3 regions of the Paenibacillus sp. JJ1722 genome follow, and region 3 is predicted to be linked to each of the others. Evidence: a T-box and tRNA genes for the amino acid it is inferred to sense, from the RefSeq annotation. Region 3 holds a T-box; the other regions hold tRNA genes.

Region 1 (7,111 bases), 670 kb from region 3:
CCCAGTAAACGGCGGCCGTAACTATAACGGTCCTAAGGTAGCGAAATTCCTTGTCAGGTAAATTCTGACCCGCACGAATGGCGTAACGACTTGGGCGCTGTCTCAACGAGAGATCCGGTGAAATTTTAATACCTGTGAAGATGCAGGTTACCCGCGACAAGACGGAAAGACCCCATGGAGCTTTACTGCAGCTTGATATTGAATTTGGGTACGATCTGTACAGGATAGGTGGGAGCCGTTGAACTTTGAGCGCCAGCTTGAAGGGAGGCATCCTTGGGATACCACCCTGATCGTATCTAGGTTCTAACTTGGTACCGTGATCCGGTGCGAGGACAGTGTCAGGTGGGCAGTTTGACTGGGGCGGTCGCCTCCTAAAGAGTAACGGAGGCGCCCCAAGGTTCCCTCAGAATGGTTGGAAATCATTCGAAGAGTGCAAAGGCAGAAGGGAGCTTGACTGCGAGACCTACAAGTCGAGCAGGGACGAAAGTCGGGCTTAGTGATCCGGTGGTACCGCATGGAAGGGCCATCGCTCAACGGATAAAAGCTACCCTGGGGATAACAGGCTTATCTCCCCCAAGAGTCCACATCGACGGGGAGGTTTGGCACCTCGATGTCGGCTCATCGCATCCTGGGGCTGAAGTAGGTCCCAAGGGTTGGGCTGTTCGCCCATTAAAGCGGTACGCGAGCTGGGTTCAGAACGTCGTGAGACAGTTCGGTCCCTATCTGTCGTGGGCGTAGGAAATTTGAGAGGAGCTGTCCTTAGTACGAGAGGACCGGGATGGACGTACCGCTGGTGTACCAGTTGTTCCGCCAGGAGCACCGCTGGGTAGCTATGTACGGAAGGGATAAGCGCTGAAAGCATCTAAGCGTGAAGCCCCCCTCAAGATGAGATTTCCCAATTAGTAAGACCCCTTGAAGACGACGAGGTAGATAGGTTGGGGGTGGAAGTGCAGTAATGCATGGAGCTGACCAATACTAATCGGTCGAGGGCTTATCCTAAAAATAAAACGCAAATGAGTTTCGGATCCAGTTTTCAGGGTGTAACCTTGAAGGTATGTAGAAATACATACAAGCGCATGGCTATTCATTCACACGATAAGTGATGAACCGAATAACCGTACGGGAGAATTTGCACAGCAAATTCATGTTTGGTGGCGATAGCGGAGGGGTTCCACACGTACCCATCCCGAACACGACCGTTAAGCCCTCCAGCGCCGATGGTACTTGGACCGCAGGGTCCTGGGAGAGTAGGACGTCGCCAAGCAGAGCTTTATGATTAATATTCCCTGATAGCTCAGTTGGTAGAGCACTCGACTGTTAATCGAGTTGTCACAGGTTCGAGTCCTGTTCGGGGAGCCATTTGCTCTCATAGCTCAGCAGGTAGAGTGCATCCATGGTAAGGATGAGGTCACCGGTTCGAACCCGGTTGAGAGCTTGTTATAGGATGGCCCGTTGGTCAAGGGGTTAAGACACCTCCCTTTCACGGAGGTAACAGGGGTTCGAATCCCCTACGGGTCATAGGATATTATGGAGGCTTAGCTCAGCTGGGAGAGCATCTGCCTTACAAGCAGAGGGTCGGGGGTTCGAGCCCCTCAGCCTCCACCATTTTTCATCCTCTTACCTGGATGAAATCTTGGGGAATTGTGAATCATATGCATATTGGGGATTAGCCAAGCGGTAAGGCAACGGACTTTGACTCCGTCATGCATAGGTTCAAATCCTATATCCCCAGCCATTAAGAGCCATTAGCTCAGTTGGTAGAGCACCTGACTTTTAATCAGGGTGTCGAAGGTTCGAGTCCTTCATGGCTCACCATTGTATTACATGCGCGTGTGGCGGAATTGGCAGACGCACTAGACTTAGGATCTAGCGTCTTTGACGTGGGGGTTCAAGTCCCTCCACGCGCATCTTGTTTTTGCGGACGTGGCTCAGCGGTAGAGCATCGCCTTGCCAAGGCGAGGGTCGCGGGTTCGATTCCCGTCGTCCGCTCCATATTTGCGCCCTTAGCTCAGCTGGATAGAGCGTTTGACTACGAATCAAAAGGCCGGGAGTTCGAATCTCTCAGGGCGCGCCATATTTTAAAAAATTATATCGGGATGTAGCTCAGCTTGGTAGAGCACCTGGTTTGGGACCAGGGGGTCGCATGTTCAAATCGTGTCATCCCGATACTATTTTGCGGGTGTAGTTCAATGGTAGAACTTCAGCCTTCCAAGCTGATAGCGTGGGTTCGATTCCCATCACCCGCTTACCGATTACCTAGAAGCCGAAAGGCTTCTTTTTATTTTGTCCACATTACATTTACTTCTATGTATATAAGCTAGTGCAATTATGTCTCCTGTCATGCACAGTTGGGGATGACTTGTGCATATTGTACATAGGCTCTTGTTACTTTTGACACCTAGATCCCGTATTTCCCCTCTAACGTACCCCTTTCTCCTGCAGTAAGGCTAATTTCGTGATCAAATCCTTTAAATATAGGAATCCTATAGCTATTATGGTACGAATTCATGGTGATAACTCAACAGTTGCTCTTGGGTTGTGCACATTTCCCTTTATTTATGTGGGTAAAAAGCGAAGTGTTAAAGAGGAAATACTTAGAAACACTGAGAAAATGGCTAATTTGTGTATATCTTTGTGGATAGAAGGCTAATGGAGTTGACTTTGTCAACAAATAATAAACATATACACACTATGTCGCATGAATTTGTACCTTTAAAAACACACTCTTTATAAGAGACTGTGCATAATGTTTCACGCATCACTAGTGTATACATTCATTACTATTTATTAATTTCATATTTATTCATAACAATCCAATATTTTCTCGAAAGAAGTAATTCAAAAAGATGATTTTTTACTGTAAATTTTGCAGCTTTTCATGCGTTTTTATTGTATGATGTTAAGAAAGTGTCAAATTTCGTGTGTATACGTACCTTTGCTACAACTGTATATGGTGTGGAACAGATCAGATGGGGGGAAAAGCATGACTGAGCTTACGTTAACCGCTAACAAAAACCAATCCAACAATCTGCTACGGCGGGACGTTCGTTTTCTAGGGAATATTCTTGGTGAGGTTTTGGTTCATCAGGGTGGCAACGAACTTTTGGATATCGTGGAGAAAATACGTGAGACAAGTAAATCGTTACGTGCCGGGTATCAGCCGGAGTTGTATGAGAATTTCAAACAAATGGTCAGCGGACTGGATACGGATATTCGTCACCAGGTTATTCGCGCGTTTGCGATTTATTTTCAGTTGGTGAATATCGCTGAGCAAAACCATCGTATTCGTCGTAAGCGGGATTATGAGCATTCCGCTGGTGAAGATGTTCAGCCCGGTTCCATTGAAAGTTCCGTTCAGGAGCTTAAACAAGGGGGCTTCTCCGCTGAGGACGTTAGCAACTTGCTGAAAGAGCTCTCTTTGGAGCTGGTCATGACCGCACATCCTACAGAAGCGACACGACGAGTAATTCTGGATATCCACAAGCGCATTTCCGAGGACGTCATGCTGCTGGATAATCCGATGCTTACCTTGCGTGAGCGGGAACAGGTACGGGAGAATCTGCTAAACGAAGTAATTACGCTGTGGCAGACAGATGAGCTGCGTGATCGCAAGCCAACTGTATTAGATGAAGTGAGAAATGGAATGTATTATTTTCACGAGACCTTGTTTCATGTACTGCCAGATGTATACCAAGAATTGGAACGATGTTTGGACAAATATTATCCCGAACAAAAATGGCACATACCCACTTATCTGAGATTTGGTTCCTGGATCGGTGGAGACCGGGATGGCAATCCGTCTGTGACAGCTCATGTGACTTGGGAAACGTTACGTATGCAGCGCAAGTTGGCTTTGAGAGAATATCAGCACACGTTAAAGGAACTCATGGGTTACTTGAGTTTCAGCACCAGCATTGTGCGAGTTTCCGATGATCTGCTGGCTTCTATTGAAGAAGACCGTACTCACATTACACTTAAAAAGATGGAAGTATGGCATAACGAAAAAGAGCCTTATCGCATTAAACTAGCATTTATGATTGCTAAAGTGAACAACATCCTGGATGAAAGCAAACAGGGCACCAATGAGCGTTATAACTCTGCGGAAGAGCTCATTGCAGACCTAAATGTTATTGATAACAGCCTGCGTCATCATTTTGCCGATTATGTAGCAAACACATATATTCAAAAGATGATTCGCCAGGTAGAGTTGTTTGGATTTCACACAGCTACGCTGGATGTGCGTCAGCATAGTCAAGAACATGAAAATGCGATGACTGAAATTCTTTCTAAAATGAATATTGTGTCGGATTACAGTAAGCTGTCAGAAGAAGAAAAAATAAATCTGCTGGAAAAGCTGCTGAATGAACCTCGTCCGATTACTTCACCGTATTTAAAATATAGCGATAGCACACAGGAATGTCTTGACGTATATCGTACGATTTATTTGGCTCAGGAGGAATTCGGCAAGCAGTCCATTACAAGCTACTTGATCAGTATGACTCAGGGAGCCAGTGACTTACTGGAGGTTATGGTCTTATCCAAAGAGGTGGGCCTGTTCCGCATCGAGAAGGATGGCACTGTTATCTGTACGCTGCAATCTGTTCCTTTGTTCGAAACGATAGATGATCTGCACGCTGCACCCGATATTATGAGAAGATTGATGAACTTGCCTGTATATCGACAATCTGTGGCTGCGATGGACCAGCTTCAGGAGATTATGCTGGGATACTCGGACAGTAATAAAGATGGCGGTGTGGTTACAGCGAACTGGGAACTTCGGGTCGCTATGAATAGCATTACGGAAGTAGTTAATGAGTTTGGCGTAAAAGTGAAGTTTTTCCATGGTCGTGGAGGTGCGCTGGGTCGTGGTGGAATGCCACTTAATCGCAGTATTTTGGCTCAGCCTCCTCATACGATTGGAGGCGGAATCAAGATTACGGAGCAAGGCGAAGTACTATCATCCCGATACTCGCTTAGAGGCATCGCGTACCGGAGCTTGGAGCAGGCAACATCGGCGCTGATTACGGCTGTGGCATATCATCGTTCCGGGAAGAAGGAAGTGTTTGAGGAGAGCTGGGAGGAGATTATCGCCCGTATTTCCCAAGTATCACTGGATAAGTATCAGGATTTGATTTTCCGAGATCCAGATTTCTTCAACTTCTTCAAAGAATCTACACCGTTGCCTGAGGTGGGCGAGCTGAATATTGGATCTCGTCCGTCCAAGCGTAAGAACAGCGAACGTTTTGAGGACTTGCGCGCCATTCCATGGGTTTTTGCATGGACACAAAGCCGTTACTTATTACCTGCGTGGTATGCGGCTGGAACAGGTTTGCAAAGCTTCTATCAAAACAATGAGGATAACCTTAAAGTGCTGCAAACGATGTTTAGGGACTCTGCTTTCTTCCGGTCACTTATTGATACACTGCAAATGGCAATCGCTAAAGCGGATTTACTGATTGCAGAAGAATACGCTGGGATGTCGGATAACGAAGAGGCTCGGCAGCGTATTTTCGGGCAGATTTCAGCGGAGTTCAAGCTGACATCTGAGTTGATTTTGAAAATAACCGGACAATCCGAGATTTTGGACGACGTGCCGGTTATTCAGGAATCTATCCGGTTACGTAATCCTTATGTCGATCCGTTAAGTTACTTGCAGGTTCAATTGCTAAGTGAGCTACGGGAGCTGCGGGATCAGAACGGTGATGACACTGAAATGTTGCGTGAGGTATTGTTGACGATTAACGGAATTGCCGCAGGCTTAAGAAATACGGGCTGATATAGTGTGGTTGTACGAATACAGGCAATCGGGTACTCATGGGGTGCCCGATTGTGCTGTTTGTATATTGATGGCAGGTGTGCTTGCAGTTAGTAACAATACTACAGTTGATTTCCGGATAAAATTAAACTACGATGAATAATCATAAACATGTAGTAAGTAACCCATCAGCAAGTCTGGGGGAGTATAGAGTGGATAATATGGAAAGCCGCTTGGTGAGGCTGGTACAGAAAGGCGATCAGCGAGCTTTTGCGGAGTTAGTCGAGTTATATAAAGATCGGATTTTTCATCTTTCCTACCGGATGCTAGGTAATCGCCATGAGGCGGAGGATCTGGTGCAGGAAACTTTTTTGCGTGTGTATCGTAATTTGGAAAAATACGATCATGGACAGAAGTTCTCAACCTGGATTTATCGAATTGCTACAAATCTGTGCATTGATCGTCTGCGAAGGAGAAAACCTACATACTCACTTGATGCTGAAATGAATGATCAGGAAGGTGTCGATGGGTACGCCATGCTCGCCAGTGAAGAGCTTACCCCTGAGGGGAGTACGCTTCTGTCCGAAACGCAGGCTTTAATTCATGACGCCATTGACAGCCTTCCGGATAAATATAGGACGATTATGGTTTTACGGTACTTGCAGGAGCTTTCCTTACAGGAAATCAGCGATGTGCTCAATCTCCCAGTCACCACGATTAAGACAAGAGTACACAGGGGCCGGGATTTTCTGCGCAAAAAACTGGAGCACAAGCTATAGATCATGCGCATAGATTCTAGGAAAAGAGTCTGCGTAGATGTTTTTATGAAACATAATGCTCGTTGTAACGTATGTAAGATGAGCAAAGTTTCTAAGCCGGAGCATGTTATGTTGAGAAACACGGAAGAATATTAGAAAGGATTGGCTCATATGGATTGCAAACAAGCCGTCTCTTTTATGCATGACTATCTAGATGGCGACCTGTCTGAGCAGGACAAACATGAGTTGGAACAGCACTTGTTAGACTGCCCGGAATGCCGCATGCGTTTTAAAGAGCTGGAGCGGACGGATGCGATGCTTTACGGTACACGCTATCATCAAGTGCCGTGTGTATCGGATGAGCTGACATTTCGCATTATGAATGCTTTGCCACCGCATAAAAGACAGACTGCGGTGCCTATGCTGACGTGGGTGAAAAGGCATCCCGCTGTAACAGCCGCTGCCTTCTTCCTTATTGTTATATGCTCAAGCATGGCCAGCTTTTCTAGCACGGACCATCAATTGGTAGTCAAAGGAAGCCAACTGGATCAAGTCGTTATTCAGGGTGATACTGTGATTGTGCCTGAAGGGAAATCCA
Region 2 (7,111 bases), 1.9 Mb from region 3:
ACCGGTTAGATGAAGAGGTCTGGAAAGGCCCGCCAGAGAAGGTAAAAGCCCTGTAGTTCAAAACTTGTTCTCTCCGAGACGGATCCCGAGTAGTGCGGGGCACGTGAAACCCCGTATGAATCCGGCAGGACCATCTGCCAAGGCTAAATACTCCCTGGCGACCGATAGTGAAGCAGTACCGTGAGGGAAAGGTGAAAAGCACCCCGGAAGGGGAGTGAAATAGATCCTGAAACCGTGTGCTTACAAGAAGTCAGAGCCCGATCTATGGGTGATGGCGTGCCTTTTGTAGAATGAACCGGCGAGTTACGTTCCCGTGCAAGGTTAAGGTGAAGAGCTGAAGCCGCAGCGAAAGCGAGTCTGAATAGGGCGAATGAGTACGTGGACGTAGACCCGAAACCGGGTGATCTACCCCTGTCCAGGGTGAAGGTGCGGTAACACGCACTGGAGGCCCGAACCCACGCATGTTGAAAAATGCGGGGATGAGGTGGGGGTAGCGGAGAAATTCCAATCGAACCCGGAGATAGCTGGTTCTCCCCGAAATAGCTTTAGGGCTAGCCTCGGAAAAAAGAATCGTGGAGGTAGAGCACTGATTGGGTGCGGGGCCCGCAAGGGTTACCAAGCTCAGTCAAACTCCGAATGCCATAGATTTAGTTCCGGGAGTCAGACAGTGAGTGCTAAGATCCATTGTCGAAAGGGAAACAGCCCAGACCATCAGCTAAGGTCCCCAAGTGTGTGTTAAGTGGGAAAGGATGTGGAGTTGCACAGACAACCAGGATGTTGGCTTAGAAGCAGCCACCATTGAAAGAGTGCGTAATAGCTCACTGGTCGAGTGACTCTGCGCCGAAAATGTAACGGGGCTAAACACACCACCGAAGCTATGGCTTGATGCTTGCATCAGGGGTAGGGGAGCGTTGAATGCGGGTTGAAGGTGTACCGTAAGGAGCGCTGGACTGCATTCAAGTGAGAATGCCGGTATGAGTAACGAAAAGATCTGTGAGAATCAGATCCGCCGAAAGCCTAAGGGTTCCTGAGGAAGGTTCGTCCGCTCAGGGTAAGTCGGGACCTAAGGCGAGGCCGATAGGCGTAGTCGAAGGACAACAGGTCGAAATTCCTGTACCACCGTAATCCGTTATGAGCGATGGGGTGACGCAGTAGGGTAGTGACGCGGACTGATGGATGTCCGTCTAAGCAGTGAGGCTGGTGTGTAGGCAAATCCGCACATCGTAAGGCTGGGCTGTGATGGGGAGCGAAAATTGTAGTAGCGAAGGTCATGATCTCAGACTGCCAAGAAAAGCCTCTAGCCAGGAGAAGGTGCCCGTACCGCAAACCGACACAGGTAGGCGAGAAGAGAATTCTAAGGCGCGCGGAAGAACTCTCGTTAAGGAACTCGGCAAAATGACCCCGTAACTTCGGGAGAAGGGGTGCCTCGGTAGGGTGAATAGCCCGAGGGGGCCGCAGTGAAAAGGCCCAAGCGACTGTTTAGCAAAAACACAGGTCTGTGCGAAGCCGCAAGGCGAAGTATACGGGCTGACGCCTGCCCGGTGCTGGAAGGTTAAGGGGAGTGGTAAGCCTTCGGGCGAAGCTATGAACCGAAGCCCCAGTAAACGGCGGCCGTAACTATAACGGTCCTAAGGTAGCGAAATTCCTTGTCAGGTAAATTCTGACCCGCACGAATGGCGTAACGACTTGGGCGCTGTCTCAACGAGAGATCCGGTGAAATTTTAATACCTGTGAAGATGCAGGTTACCCGCGACAAGACGGAAAGACCCCATGGAGCTTTACTGCAGCTTGATATTGAATTTGGGTACGATCTGTACAGGATAGGTGGGAGCCGTAGAACTTTGAGCGCCAGCTTGAAGGGAGGCATCCTTGGGATACCACCCTGATCGTATCTAGGTTCTAACTTGGTACCGTGATCCGGTGCGAGGACAGTGTCAGGTGGGCAGTTTGACTGGGGCGGTCGCCTCCTAAAGAGTAACGGAGGCGCCCCAAGGTTCCCTCAGAATGGTTGGAAATCATTCGAAGAGTGCAAAGGCAGAAGGGAGCTTGACTGCGAGACCTACAAGTCGAGCAGGGACGAAAGTCGGGCTTAGTGATCCGGTGGTACCGCATGGAAGGGCCATCGCTCAACGGATAAAAGCTACCCTGGGGATAACAGGCTTATCTCCCCCAAGAGTCCACATCGACGGGGAGGTTTGGCACCTCGATGTCGGCTCATCGCATCCTGGGGCTGAAGTAGGTCCCAAGGGTTGGGCTGTTCGCCCATTAAAGCGGTACGCGAGCTGGGTTCAGAACGTCGTGAGACAGTTCGGTCCCTATCTGTCGTGGGCGTAGGAAATTTGAGAGGAGCTGTCCTTAGTACGAGAGGACCGGGATGGACGTACCGCTGGTGTACCAGTTGTTCCGCCAGGAGCACCGCTGGGTAGCTATGTACGGAAGGGATAAGCGCTGAAAGCATCTAAGCGTGAAGCCCCCCTCAAGATGAGATTTCCCAGTATGTAAGACCCCTTGAAGACGACGAGGTAGATAGGTTGGGGGTGGAAGTGCAGTAATGCATGGAGCTGACCAATACTAATCGGTCGAGGGCTTATCCTAAATAAAACGCAAATAAGTTTCGGATCCAGTTTTCAGGGTGTAACCTTGAAAGTATGTACAAGTGACATACAATAAGCGCATGGCTATTCATTCACACGATAAGTGATGAACCGAATAACCGTACGGAAGAATTTACAGTGTAAATTCATGTTTGGTGGCGATAGCGGAGGGGTTCCACACGTACCCATCCCGAACACGACCGTTAAGCCCTCCAGCGCCGATGGTACTTGGACCGCAGGGTCCTGGGAGAGTAGGACGTCGCCAAGCTATATCCTTTAAAGGATGATGAAGTTTTACATGTTAGGGCCTTTAGCTCAGCTGGTTAGAGCGCACCCCTGATAAGGGTGAGGTCGGTGGTTCGAGTCCACTAAGGCCCACCACTTCTAGAATAACAAAAAGATTGGGGCCATAGCTCAGCTGGGAGAGCGCCTGCCTTGCACGCAGGAGGTCAGCGGTTCGATCCCGCTTGGCTCCACCAATATTCCCTGATAGCTCAGTTGGTAGAGCACTCGACTGTTAATCGAGTTGTCACAGGTTCGAGTCCTGTTCGGGGAGCCATGTTTTGAATATTTCTGACTTTTATATATAAGGTGGCGGCGTAGCTCAGCTGGCTAGAGCGTACGGTTCATACCCGTGAGGTCGGGGGTTCGATCCCCTCTGCCGCTACTCGGAGAGATACCCAAGTGGCTATAAGGGGACCCTCTGCTAAGGGGTTAGACTGCGAAAGTGGTGCGAGGGTTCGAATCCCTCTCTCTCCGCCATAAATTTATTGGAATCAGAACTTATTTTGTAAGGCCCGTTGGTCAAGGGGTTAAGACACCTCCCTTTCACGGAGGTAACAGGGGTTCGAATCCCCTACGGGTCATAATATGGAGGCTTAGCTCAGCTGGGAGAGCATCTGCCTTACAAGCAGAGGGTCGGGGGTTCGATCCCCTCAGCCTCCACCATAAGAAAATTTGATAAATCCCTTTTAATGTCGCGGGGTGGAGCAGTTCGGTAGCTCGTCGGGCTCATAACCCGAAGGTCGTAGGTTCAAATCCTGCCCCCGCAATTAATTTCCTATTGGAAATGCCTCTGGAACTGTGGTGTAGAGGCCTAACATGCCTGCCTGTCACGCAGGAGATCGCGGGTTCGAATCCCGTCAGTTCCGCCATTTTAATCTCATATATAGTTGACATATATAGTGTGGATTATATGGTGTAGTAATAAAACAAAATATGGCTCGGTAGCTCAGTCGGTAGAGCAGAGGACTGAAAATCCTCGTGTCGGCGGTTCGATTCCGTCCCGAGCCACCTTTCAAGTGGGAAATGAGTAATGTGCCGGTGTAGCTCAACTGGTAGAGCAACTGACTTGTAATCAGTAGGTTGGGGGTTCAAGTCCTCTCGCCGGCACCATTTTGGAGGATTAGCGAAGTGGCCAAACGCATCAGACTGTAAATCTGCTCCCTTACGGGTTCGGTGGTTCGAATCCATCATCCTCCACCAGTCTTTTCATAATCATATGGCGGTCGTGGCGAAGTGGTTAACGCACCGGACTGTGACTCCGGCATTCGTGGGTTCAAGCCCCATCGGCCGCCCTTTATTCTTAATTTATTGGGGATTAGCCAAGCGGTAAGGCAACGGACTTTGACTCCGTCATGCATAGGTTCAAATCCTATATCCCCAGCCATTAAGAGCCATTAGCTCAGTTGGTAGAGCACCTGACTTTTAATCAGGGTGTCGAAGGTTCGAGTCCTTCATGGCTCACCATTTATAATTATTTTGCGGTCGTGGCGGAATTGGCAGACGCGCACGGTTCAGGTCCGTGTGGGCTAACCCCCGTGGAGGTTCGAGTCCTCTCGACCGCACCATATTTTGCGGACGTGGCTCAGCGGTAGAGCATCGCCTTGCCAAGGCGAGGGTCGCGGGTTCGATTCCCGTCGTCCGCTCCATTATCCATACGGCGCCATAGCCAAGTGGTAAGGCAAAGCTCTGCAAAAGCTTCATCCCCAGTTCAAATCTGGGTGGCGCCTTGACTGCTCATTATGGATTTAAATATGCGCCCTTAGCTCAGCTGGATAGAGCGTTTGACTACGAATCAAAAGGCCGGGAGTTCGAATCTCTCAGGGCGCGCCATTTCTTAAAAAAAGTATAATGTCGGGATGTAGCTCAGCTTGGTAGAGCACCTGGTTTGGGACCAGGGGGTCGCATGTTCAAATCGTGTCATCCCGATACTGATTTGCGGGTGTAGTTCAATGGTAGAACTCCAGCCTTCCAAGCTGGTAGCGTGGGTTCGATTCCCATCACCCGCTTTTTGCTATAGCGGATTCTTGTTGCCTCAGTGGTGACACCTTATAAATAAAGAGAGCCTGTCTGGGGACAGAGCTCTCTCTTTTTTTGTATTTATCTTCATGTACCCACAATGTATTGATTATTCATAATCTCGGTATCGGTGTATATCGTTCTGATCATACAACTGGTATACACCGATAACCGATCTAGTGGACAGTTTTTACACGGGAATGGTCAGCTGGATGGAGGTTCCCTCATCTGGAGCAGAGGTCATGCTCATAAATCCCCCTACCCCTCTAGCTCGTTCTTCCATACTGAACAATCCAACTCCCTCTCCTTGGGACTTTCCAGAGAATCCAATGCCCTCATCCCGAATGGTCACTTGTATCATTTCATCTTGATCCTCAACGTCGACATATGCCTCCGCTACATCTGCATATTTGGCTACATTCGTTAATGCCTCCTGTACAATCCGATAAATTGCTATTTCCTTGCGAATATCAAGGCGTTTACGTAGAGTGCATTGAAAATGCACCTCAATCCCGTAATGAGAACAGAAGTTTTCAATATAGGTTCTTATAGCTGGGACGACACCCAAATCATCCAGAACTGAGGGACGAAGTTCCCACGCTAGACCACGAACATCTTTGATGATGTCGGTCACCTGCGAACGAAGACTCTCCAGAGCAGCACTAGGTTGTTCGGCAAGTTGGCTATCTAACTGAATAATAAGTGAAAACAAGCTTTGTCCTATCCCATCATGTAGCTCTCTTGAAAAGCGTTTACGTTCTTCTTCCTGTATTTGCATGACTTGCGTCATCATAGACTGGAGTTCCGCTTCTACTTTCTTCAGTTTAGTGACCTCATTGCGGATCGCTAAGTACTGATAGGGTTTACCTTCCTCGTCCATAAACGGAACGATCGTAGTATTCACCCAGTAGTAGCTGTTATCTTTAGCACGATTACGTATTTCTCCTTGCCATACCTCACCTGAACGGATTGTAGTCCACAGGTTTTTCATGAAGGCAGGGGTATGATAGCCTGAATTAATGAGACGATGATCCTGACCGATCAGCTCTTCACGACTGTATTGCGAAATCTCACAAAACTTGTCGTTCACGTACTGAATAATACCTCGATGATCGGTCAAAGCAACAATGGAAGACGTATCTAGAGCAAATTTTAGATTGGATAGTTGGTGGAGTGAGTTACGTAGTGCATGGAGAAAAGGGGACTCTGGTATATAAATTTCTAGATCATTCAGCAATGTATCGGTTGATTCACCAAAGGCATGCTGCAGTAAAGGATTAGAAGGTTCATTCATAATGGAGTAGCCCCTTTTTTAGTGCGAATTTGACTAGCTCAGGTCGTGTTTTCAAGTTAAGCTTCTCCATAAGGTTACTTTTATGGGACTCTACGGTTTTGACGCTAATCACTAGGTGCTCGGCAATTTCCTTGTTGGCATATCCTTTGGCTACCCACGATAGAATCTCCTTTTCCCGCTCAGATAGGGATTCATAGGGTCCGGCTATGCCTTCCTGTTTGATTTTGTCCAGATATTCACTCATCAGTCGTTTGGTTGCATTCGGGTACAAGTAGGCACTACCCTCGGCTACAGACTGGATGGCAGCGAGCAACTCCTCGTGAGGTGCGCTTTTTAAAATATATCCGGATGCTCCAGCCTGAATGGCCCGGAACAGATATTCTTCATCATCATGCATTGTTAAAATAAGGACTTCTGTGTCGGGCAACTTTTTTTTTAATTCAGTGGTTGCCGTGAGACCATCTTTGCCAGGTGGCATGCTAAAATCCATGAGCACGACATTAGGTTGTAGCTCCACTGCCTTGTGGATTGCCTCATCCCCGTCTGCTGCATCTCCTACTACCTTGATACCGTTTTTGCCGTCCAATAGGGCCATGAGGCCAGAACGTACGACAACGTGATCATCCACTACTAGTATACGAATCAATTTGTCATCCCCTCGAACGGTAAAAAAACCGTGCGTTTTGTCATAATCATAGCAAATTTTAGGGATTTCAATCAACAAAGATAGTTAGGGACAGTGATATCAAGTATTTTATGAGTTTCATTATCTACAGAAACATTGTTGATCTATGGAGTAAGAGGGTAAGCACATAGTTGGCTAAGGCGTTGAGCGACTTGAGTGGCCTCGGCTACATCAGACTCTGTGAACATCCTCACATCACGATTACCAAGAAGCAGCACACCGTTGGGCAGATCCCCT
Region 3 (7,111 bases):
CGGCGGACGTCGCGATATTCTGGAGCAGATTGCTCCATCGGGACCAATATATCAAGCGGGTACGCTTAGCGGAAATCCGCTGGCTATGGCAGCAGGTTATTCGACACTTAAATTGCTGACGCCAGAAGTATACGATCGTCTGGAAGAGCGGGCAGCAAGGCTTCAAGCCGGATTCGAACGTAATGCGAGCGAGCTGGGTATCCCTGTCACGATCAATCGCGTGGGTTCTATGGTTTGTCCATTTTTTACAGAAGAAAAGGTTGTCAATTTTGACACAGCTAAAACGAGTAATCAGGACCACTTCCGCCGTTACTTTACTGAAATGGTGAATGAGGGAGTTAGTGTGGCACCATCTCAATTTGAGGGTATGTTTGTGTCGGGCGTGCATACGGTAGAGGATATTGATGCTACCATTGAGGCGAACTATCGCGCGCTCAAACGTCTATGAGCTGGCAAGGTGGCTGGAAAAGAAGAGGACCGTGGCTGGAAGTCACGCCAGGACGGGAAGTCACAGACGGGGAAAAAAACAGCGCTGATGCTGTAGATCAGTGGTTGCTGAATCGTTTGGAATTACCGGAAAAGCTGTGGCGCAGACTGCGTCATGAAAAAGAGATTGAACTTACAGGGGACCGGCTGCGGCTGGCCCTTTTTCCTGTAATGAACTTTGGCATCACCCCTCGTTGGTATGATTTGAAGGTACTGTATGAAGATGATTTTTGCCTGGTAGTGCATAAACCAGCAGGTATGGCAGTACATCCGGACGGCGCTGTGCAGGATGGTCCGCTGACGTTGGATCATGCTGTCGCATCCTACTATGAGATGAATGGCATACATGCGGCGGTACGGCATGTACATCGTCTGGATGTGGATACGACGGGCCCAGTGCTGTATGCCAAAAATGAATTTGCGTTGCTCAAGCTGGACGAGCAAATGAGAGCTAAGGATATCGGCCGCAGGTATGTAGCTTTGGTACGAGGGAAAGTACCTCCATCGCTGCGAACGTTGGATTGGCCTATTGGCAAGGACAGGCATCATAAGCAGCGCCGCCGTGTATCTCCGACTGGGCAGAAGGCGGTTACCCATATTGAACTTGGGGAAGTATGGGGAAGCGGTTCAAGTGCAGTGAGTCTCGTATATCTGACGCTGGAGACAGGCCGGACGCACCAGATTCGCGTACATCTTAGTCATGCTGGCTACCCGTTGCTTGGGGATGTATTATACGGGGGGCGGGCTACTGATTTTGGCAGGCAGGCGCTGCACGGAGAGCGTCTTATCTTCTGTCATCCGCTGAGTGGCGAAACGATTACCGTGGAGGATGCTTGGCCGGATGATTTTCAAAAGCTGCACAAACAGCTATAAAAGATGGCATGCCTTCTATTTTGGCGCATATACTTGAACCTAGAAACGGTTTGCAATATGGAGTTTCCGTGCGCCTGACCAGAAGTCAGAGGATGTGCGGAGACTGCCCAAAGGAGGATGCCATCCTTGAACAAACAACAGAATGATCAGCCGCAAGGCTTGCGTTTTGATATTTATGAACGCATTCATTTGACGGAGGAAGCTGCCGGGATTGCTGAGTTGGAGGAAATTGAGCTTCTGCCACGCATTCAGGTTGTAACCCACGGCGACCATGCCGCTTTGCGAGGGCATTTGCTGCTGGAGGGCGTGTACCGCACACCTGAACAGATCACGAGCGAGCTTCATCATTTGATCCCTGTGGAAATTACCATTCCGCTAAACCGCGTAGGGAGATTGGAAGATATCTCTGTCGAGATTGAAAATTTTGATGTGGACCTGCTTTCTTTACGTAGTCTAAATATTACAGGCGTTCTTTCTTTGCATGGCGTGGAAAGCTCGCACGCGGAGGAGACGGCGGTTTGGCTGGATGAGGAATTTACCGTAGTGCATGCACCTGAGCATCCGGTTCAATCCCTTTCCGCCGATGGAGAGCATCATGCAGAGGCCTATTCTACCAATGACTCGTCCTCCGATTACGTTACAGATCCTGAAACTTCCTACAGAGTGCCAGCACAACAGGAGTCCGTTTCTTGGGAACAGCCGTCTAAGGACCATGAGGAACAGAAGTCATTGTCGGAACAGCAAGCTTATGAGTCGGCAGTAGATCCTAACCGATTCTATGAGCCTTGGACGGGTAAAGCAGTTGAAGACAGCTCTCCAGAGGTCAAGCATGAGCATGGGTCTCCGGAAGTGTGGGGATTTCAGCAAGAGGAAGCATGGACAGGGGGGAATGAACCTAAAGTATCTTCCGCATCTCCCAATGCAGTATATGACCCTTTGTTGAATGAACCGCATCCTGCCACGGAGTCCGAGGTCTATCTGGAGCCACAGTTGGAGGAGAGTCAAGTAGATAACTTCGACTTCAGGCCTGAAGCGTCAGAACAGGTGAACCACGAGGCCCATGACACCTTTACTGAGGATAAGCCAGAGATGCGTGTGGCGCTTAACAGTAAAAAGGATGAAGGGGCAGACGAGCCAGACCCGGTTGTCTACTCATCATTGCTCCAATCCAGCCGTTCGGTGAAGGAAGCCGAATACCAGCAGCAATTGGAGCAGGAGCCGCAGGATCAGGACCAGAAAGCCGAAGAAGAGCGGGAGAATGCCAAGTGGAAGAACCTTTTTTTTCATACACAAGATGAAACACCTTTTCGCAAGGTGCGCTTATGCATTGTACAGCGCGAGGATACACTGGAAACCATAGCTGACCGTTATCAGCTCAGCACACGCGAGCTTCAACTGTATAACAGATTGGCGGAGCATCATGTGGAAGAAGGACAGGTATTGTACATCCCTTGATCCGGTTGCTGAAAAATGCACAGCGGGTGTTGACTATAGTCAATGGGAAATGTATGATGTGGTATAGTTATTGAAAGACTGAGATCGGGAAGAGTAGGCAGCAAGCCCTTCAGAGAGTGGAATTGCAGCGCTGTGAGGTTCCGCAGGAAGCTACTGGCCGAAGTCACCCGGGAGTCGCCTGTTTGAACGGTTCCTCATTTAATTCCTACGGAAGATAAGAGGTTCACGGTAGAATAAGGCCGGTCCGCAACCGTTATCTGCATAAAGTGTCACACCATGTGTAATGGATCAGTGGATACATACACTAGGGGTGAAACAAAGGTGGTACCGCGAGAGAACAGCCTTTCGTCCTTTGAGGATGAAGGGCTTTTTTTATTTGCCAATTGAAAAATCATGGAGGTATCCTGATATGTCAGAACAAGACAACAAGACAACCTTGGAAATGCCAACAACGTACGATCCAAAATCAGCAGAACAAAAATGGTACAAAACGTGGATGGAAAAGGGCTATTTCCGCGCCGGGCAACATCCAGAGGCAGAGCCTTTTACAATCGTTATTCCACCACCGAATGTTACAGGTATGTTGCATATTGGACATGCTCTTGACTTTACTTTGCAGGATATTATTATTCGCGCCAAGCGGATGCAGGGTTATGATGCCTTGTGGCTGCCAGGGGCAGACCATGCGGGTATTGCTACCCAAACAAAGGTAGAACAAAAGCTGCGTGAAGAAGGCCTGACACGTTATGATTTGGGCCGCGAGAAGTTTTTGGAGAAAGTGTGGGAGTGGAAGGAACTTTATCTGGATAACATTCACAATCAATGGGAAAAAATGGGTTTCTCTCTAGATTATTCTCGTGAGCGTTTTACGCTGGATGAGGGACTGTCCCAAGCGGTACGCGAGGTATTCGTTACACTGTACAAGAAGGGTCTGATTTATCGCGGTAAACGCATCATTAACTGGGACCCCGCTGCACGTACTGCATTATCGGACATTGAGGTGGAATACAAAGAGGTGAACGGAAATCTGTATCACCTGCAATATCCACTGAAAGACGGTAGCGGATTTATTACGGTAGCTACTACACGTCCTGAAACGATGCTGGGCGATACAGCAGTAGCTGTACACCCGGAAGATGAACGCTACAAGCAAATGATTGGCAAAACGCTTGTGCTCCCAATCATCGGACGGGAAATTCCGGTCATTGCGGATGACTACGTTGATAAAGATTTCGGTAGCGGCGCGGTTAAAATTACACCGGCTCACGACCCGAATGACTTTGAAATGGGACAACGTCACCAGCTGCCACAAATTACGGTGATGGATGAAACGGGAACGATGAATGCCGAAGCAGGCAAATATCAGGGCCTTGATCGTAGCGATTGCCGTAAGCAAATCGTCGCTGATCTGAAAGAGCAAGGCGTACTGATTCGTATTGAAGAGCACGTACACCAAGTAGGCCACAGTGAGCGTACAGGTGTAGTTGTAGAACCTTATCTGTCCACACAATGGTTTGTGGAAATGAAGCCTCTGGCAGCTAAAGCGATTGAAGTGCAGAAGGCTGGCAACGGGGTAAACTTTGTACCGGATCGCTTTGAACGTACTTATCTGCATTGGATTGAAAATGTGCGTGACTGGTGTATTTCCCGTCAATTATGGTGGGGACACCGTATTCCGGCATGGTACGATGAGGAAACCGGAGAAGTTATTGTATCGGCGGCGGACCCTACAACTTTGCCTGAGTACGCTGGCAGAAAGCTAAAACAGGATGAGGATGTGCTGGATACTTGGTTCAGCTCGGCTTTGTGGCCATTTTCGACACTGGGCTGGCCTGAGCAGACAGAGGACCTCAAACGCTACTATCCGACTAATGTCTTGGTTACAGGCTATGACATTATTTATTTCTGGGTATCGCGTATGATTTTTACCGCGCTGGAGTTTACGGAAGAGATTCCGTTCAAGGACGTACTTATGCACGGGTTGGTTCGTGATGCGGACGGTAGAAAAATGTCCAAATCCCTCGGCAACGGTGTTGATCCGCTCGACGTGATTGACCAATATGGTACCGATGCCATGCGTTATATGATTTCCACCAGTAGCACGCCTGGGCAAGACCTTCGTTTCCGCTGGGAGCGGGTGGAGCAGGCCCGTAACTTTGCCAATAAAATCTGGAATGCGTCACGCTTTGCGCTGATGAATCTGGAAGGCGTCACTTCGGCAGATATAGACATTACTGGTGACTTGAGCACCGCTGATCGTTGGATCCTGCATCGTCTAAACGAAACTTCACGCGACATCACGCGTCTAATAGATGCTTATGAATTTGGCGAGACAGGCCGCCTTCTGTATAACTTTATTTGGGATGATTTGTGCGACTGGTACATTGAGTTTGCGAAGCTTTCCCTATATGGCGACAATGCAGAGGCGAAAAAGAAAACGCAATCCGTACTTGCATATGTATTGGATCGGACGCTGCGCATGATTCATCCGTTCATGCCGTTTATCTCTGAGGAAATATGGCAGCATCTCCCGCATGAGGGAGAAACGATTACACTGGCCGCTTGGCCTGTTTATGATCCGGCTTTTGAGGATAAGGATGCAGTCGCTGAAATGAATTTGCTGATCGACGTAATTCGCGCTGTACGCAATATCCGCGCTGAAGTCAACGTGCCGATGAGTAAGAAAATTGAATTACTCATAAAACCCGGCGATCAAGCCGTTCTCGATATCATTAACCGCAATGGGGAATATGTACGTAGATTCTGTAATACGTCTGAATTCGACGCAGGATTAGAATTCACCGTTCCAGATAAAGCGATGACATCTATAGTTAGCGGCGCAGAGCTATACCTGCCGCTGGCCGGACTGCTTGATATTGCCCAGGAAATTAGCAGACTGGAAAAAGAACTTCAGCATTTGAACAGTGAAGTGGAGCGCGTGGAGAAAAAGTTATCTAACCAAGGCTTTGTGGCGAAGGCACCAGCTAAAGTCATCGAGGAAGAAAAGGCCAAGCAAGCCGATTACTCAGATAAGCGCGCTAAAGTTATCGCACGTATTGAAGAACTCAAGGGATAATTTCACTCACAATAAAATGACCTGAAGGTGAAGAGGATGTCAGATACGATCAGGGGCGGAGATACGGCTCCTTTACAAAGCTATGATGAAGCAGTGGAATGGATTAACGGCTTGATTCCGTTTGGCATCAGACCCGGATTGGAACGAATTGAACAGCTAATGAGTAAGTTGGGTGATCCGCAACGACATCTGAAGTTTGTGCATATTGCGGGAACCAACGGTAAAGGCTCGACTTGTGCCTTTCTGACCTCTGTGCTACTGAAATGTGGGTACGATGTCGGAACTTTTACATCTCCGTACATCACCCGATTTACGAACCGTTTTCAATTCAATGGGACCGATATTCCCGATGAAACGCTGGTTTTGCTTGCCAATCGCTTGTATCCGTTGGTGAAAGAAATCGCAGATAGTGAATTGGGATCACCTACGATGTTTGAGGTATCGACAGCGTTGGCTATTTTATACTATGCTACGGTATCTTTCCCAGATGTTGTGGTATGGGAGACAGGTCTCGGGGGAAGGATGGATGTAACTAATATCGTGAGTCCAATCGTCTCGGTTATTACGAATGTCGGCTATGATCATACGGATATTTTGGGAGATACGCTCGAACAGATTGCAAGGGAAAAGGCTGGTATCATCAAACCGGGTGTACCTGTCGTCAGTTGTGTTTCCCAACCCGAGGCTATTCAGGTCATACGTGAAACGGCGGCAAAGCAAGGAGCTACCTTGTACCTGGCAGGAGAACAGTTTACGTATGAACGGCTAAATGGGGATGAAACAGCTCAGACCTTTTCATTCGCGGGGCCCTTCCGACATATGGAAATTGACATCACGTTGTTAGGCGAGCACCAATGTTCTAATGCGGCAGGAGCTATGATGGCACTTGAGGTCCTACGTCAGTATATGGCTTTTGTGTTGGATGATGCAGAACTGCTGGAGGGCTTTAGGCAAACTGCCTGGGCAGGGCGTCTCGAACAAGTCAGTACCTCGCCGAGGATTGTCCTTGATGGAGCTCATAATCCAGAAGGAGCACAGACGCTGGCCAAGAGTCTTCCTCAAGTGTATTCGTACAAAAAATTGGTTTTAATGATGGGGATGCTGTCAAACAAGCATCATGAAGCATACTTGCAGCATATACTGCCACTAGTGGATACGCTTATCCTGACCGAGCCCGATTTTCGCCGCAAAATGAATGCCGCTGAATTGGCTCATCTCGTG

What was found. The T-box of region 3 lies ahead of ACM1ND_RS20580 (valine--tRNA ligase). A T-box ahead of a tRNA ligase gene usually reads a tRNA of that ligase, here a tRNA-Val.
Region 1: it has a tRNA-Val gene. The T-box ahead of ACM1ND_RS20580 (valine--tRNA ligase) is inferred to sense a tRNA for this amino acid. The anticodon was not compared.
Region 2: it has a tRNA-Val gene. The T-box ahead of ACM1ND_RS20580 (valine--tRNA ligase) is inferred to sense a tRNA for this amino acid. The anticodon was not compared.

What each region holds. Positions count from the first base shown of each region.
Region 1 is NZ_CP182500.1:5,307,249-5,314,359, reverse strand. Features, by position in the region: rRNA gene ACM1ND_RS23625 (23S ribosomal RNA) at 1-999, shown strand, start outside; rRNA gene rrf (5S ribosomal RNA) at 1,148-1,264, shown strand; tRNA gene ACM1ND_RS23615 (tRNA-Asn) at 1,284-1,359, shown strand; tRNA gene ACM1ND_RS23610 (tRNA-Thr) at 1,363-1,435, shown strand; tRNA gene ACM1ND_RS23605 (tRNA-Glu) at 1,447-1,518, shown strand; tRNA gene ACM1ND_RS23600 (tRNA-Val) at 1,530-1,605, shown strand; tRNA gene ACM1ND_RS23595 (tRNA-Gln) at 1,661-1,735, shown strand; tRNA gene ACM1ND_RS23590 (tRNA-Lys) at 1,740-1,815, shown strand; tRNA gene ACM1ND_RS23585 (tRNA-Leu) at 1,827-1,907, shown strand; tRNA gene ACM1ND_RS23580 (tRNA-Gly) at 1,918-1,992, shown strand; tRNA gene ACM1ND_RS23575 (tRNA-Arg) at 1,998-2,074, shown strand; tRNA gene ACM1ND_RS23570 (tRNA-Pro) at 2,093-2,166, shown strand; tRNA gene ACM1ND_RS23565 (tRNA-Gly) at 2,176-2,246, shown strand; gene ppc (phosphoenolpyruvate carboxylase) at 2,984-5,776, shown strand; gene sigW (RNA polymerase sigma factor SigW) at 5,968-6,534, shown strand; gene ACM1ND_RS23550 (anti-sigma factor) at 6,685-7,111, shown strand, end outside.
Region 2 is NZ_CP182500.1:384,689-391,799, forward strand. Features, by position in the region: rRNA gene ACM1ND_RS01590 (23S ribosomal RNA) at 1-2,595, shown strand, start outside; rRNA gene rrf (5S ribosomal RNA) at 2,746-2,862, shown strand; tRNA gene ACM1ND_RS01600 (tRNA-Ile) at 2,899-2,975, shown strand; tRNA gene ACM1ND_RS01605 (tRNA-Ala) at 2,998-3,073, shown strand; tRNA gene ACM1ND_RS01610 (tRNA-Asn) at 3,078-3,153, shown strand; tRNA gene ACM1ND_RS01615 (tRNA-Met) at 3,188-3,261, shown strand; tRNA gene ACM1ND_RS01620 (tRNA-Ser) at 3,265-3,356, shown strand; tRNA gene ACM1ND_RS01625 (tRNA-Glu) at 3,389-3,460, shown strand; tRNA gene ACM1ND_RS01630 (tRNA-Val) at 3,467-3,542, shown strand; tRNA gene ACM1ND_RS01635 (tRNA-Met) at 3,573-3,646, shown strand; tRNA gene ACM1ND_RS01640 (tRNA-Asp) at 3,672-3,748, shown strand; tRNA gene ACM1ND_RS01645 (tRNA-Phe) at 3,815-3,887, shown strand; tRNA gene ACM1ND_RS01650 (tRNA-Thr) at 3,914-3,989, shown strand; tRNA gene ACM1ND_RS01655 (tRNA-Tyr) at 3,994-4,079, shown strand; tRNA gene ACM1ND_RS01660 (tRNA-His) at 4,099-4,171, shown strand; tRNA gene ACM1ND_RS01665 (tRNA-Gln) at 4,189-4,263, shown strand; tRNA gene ACM1ND_RS01670 (tRNA-Lys) at 4,268-4,343, shown strand; tRNA gene ACM1ND_RS01675 (tRNA-Leu) at 4,358-4,444, shown strand; tRNA gene ACM1ND_RS01680 (tRNA-Gly) at 4,451-4,525, shown strand; tRNA gene ACM1ND_RS01685 (tRNA-Cys) at 4,536-4,606, shown strand; tRNA gene ACM1ND_RS01690 (tRNA-Arg) at 4,633-4,709, shown strand; tRNA gene ACM1ND_RS01695 (tRNA-Pro) at 4,732-4,805, shown strand; tRNA gene ACM1ND_RS01700 (tRNA-Gly) at 4,815-4,885, shown strand; gene ACM1ND_RS01705 (PAS domain-containing sensor histidine kinase) at 5,086-6,189, opposite strand; gene ACM1ND_RS01710 (response regulator) at 6,182-6,835, opposite strand; gene ACM1ND_RS01715 (GAF domain-containing protein) at 6,979-7,111, opposite strand, start outside.
Region 3 is NZ_CP182500.1:4,636,421-4,643,531, reverse strand. Features, by position in the region: gene hemL (glutamate-1-semialdehyde 2,1-aminomutase) at 1-448, shown strand, start outside; gene ACM1ND_RS20590 (RluA family pseudouridine synthase) at 445-1,359, shown strand; gene ACM1ND_RS20585 (LysM peptidoglycan-binding domain-containing protein) at 1,486-2,814, shown strand; T-box leader at 2,886-3,170, shown strand; gene ACM1ND_RS20580 (valine--tRNA ligase) at 3,224-5,890, shown strand; gene ACM1ND_RS20575 (bifunctional folylpolyglutamate synthase/dihydrofolate synthase) at 5,927-7,111, shown strand, end outside.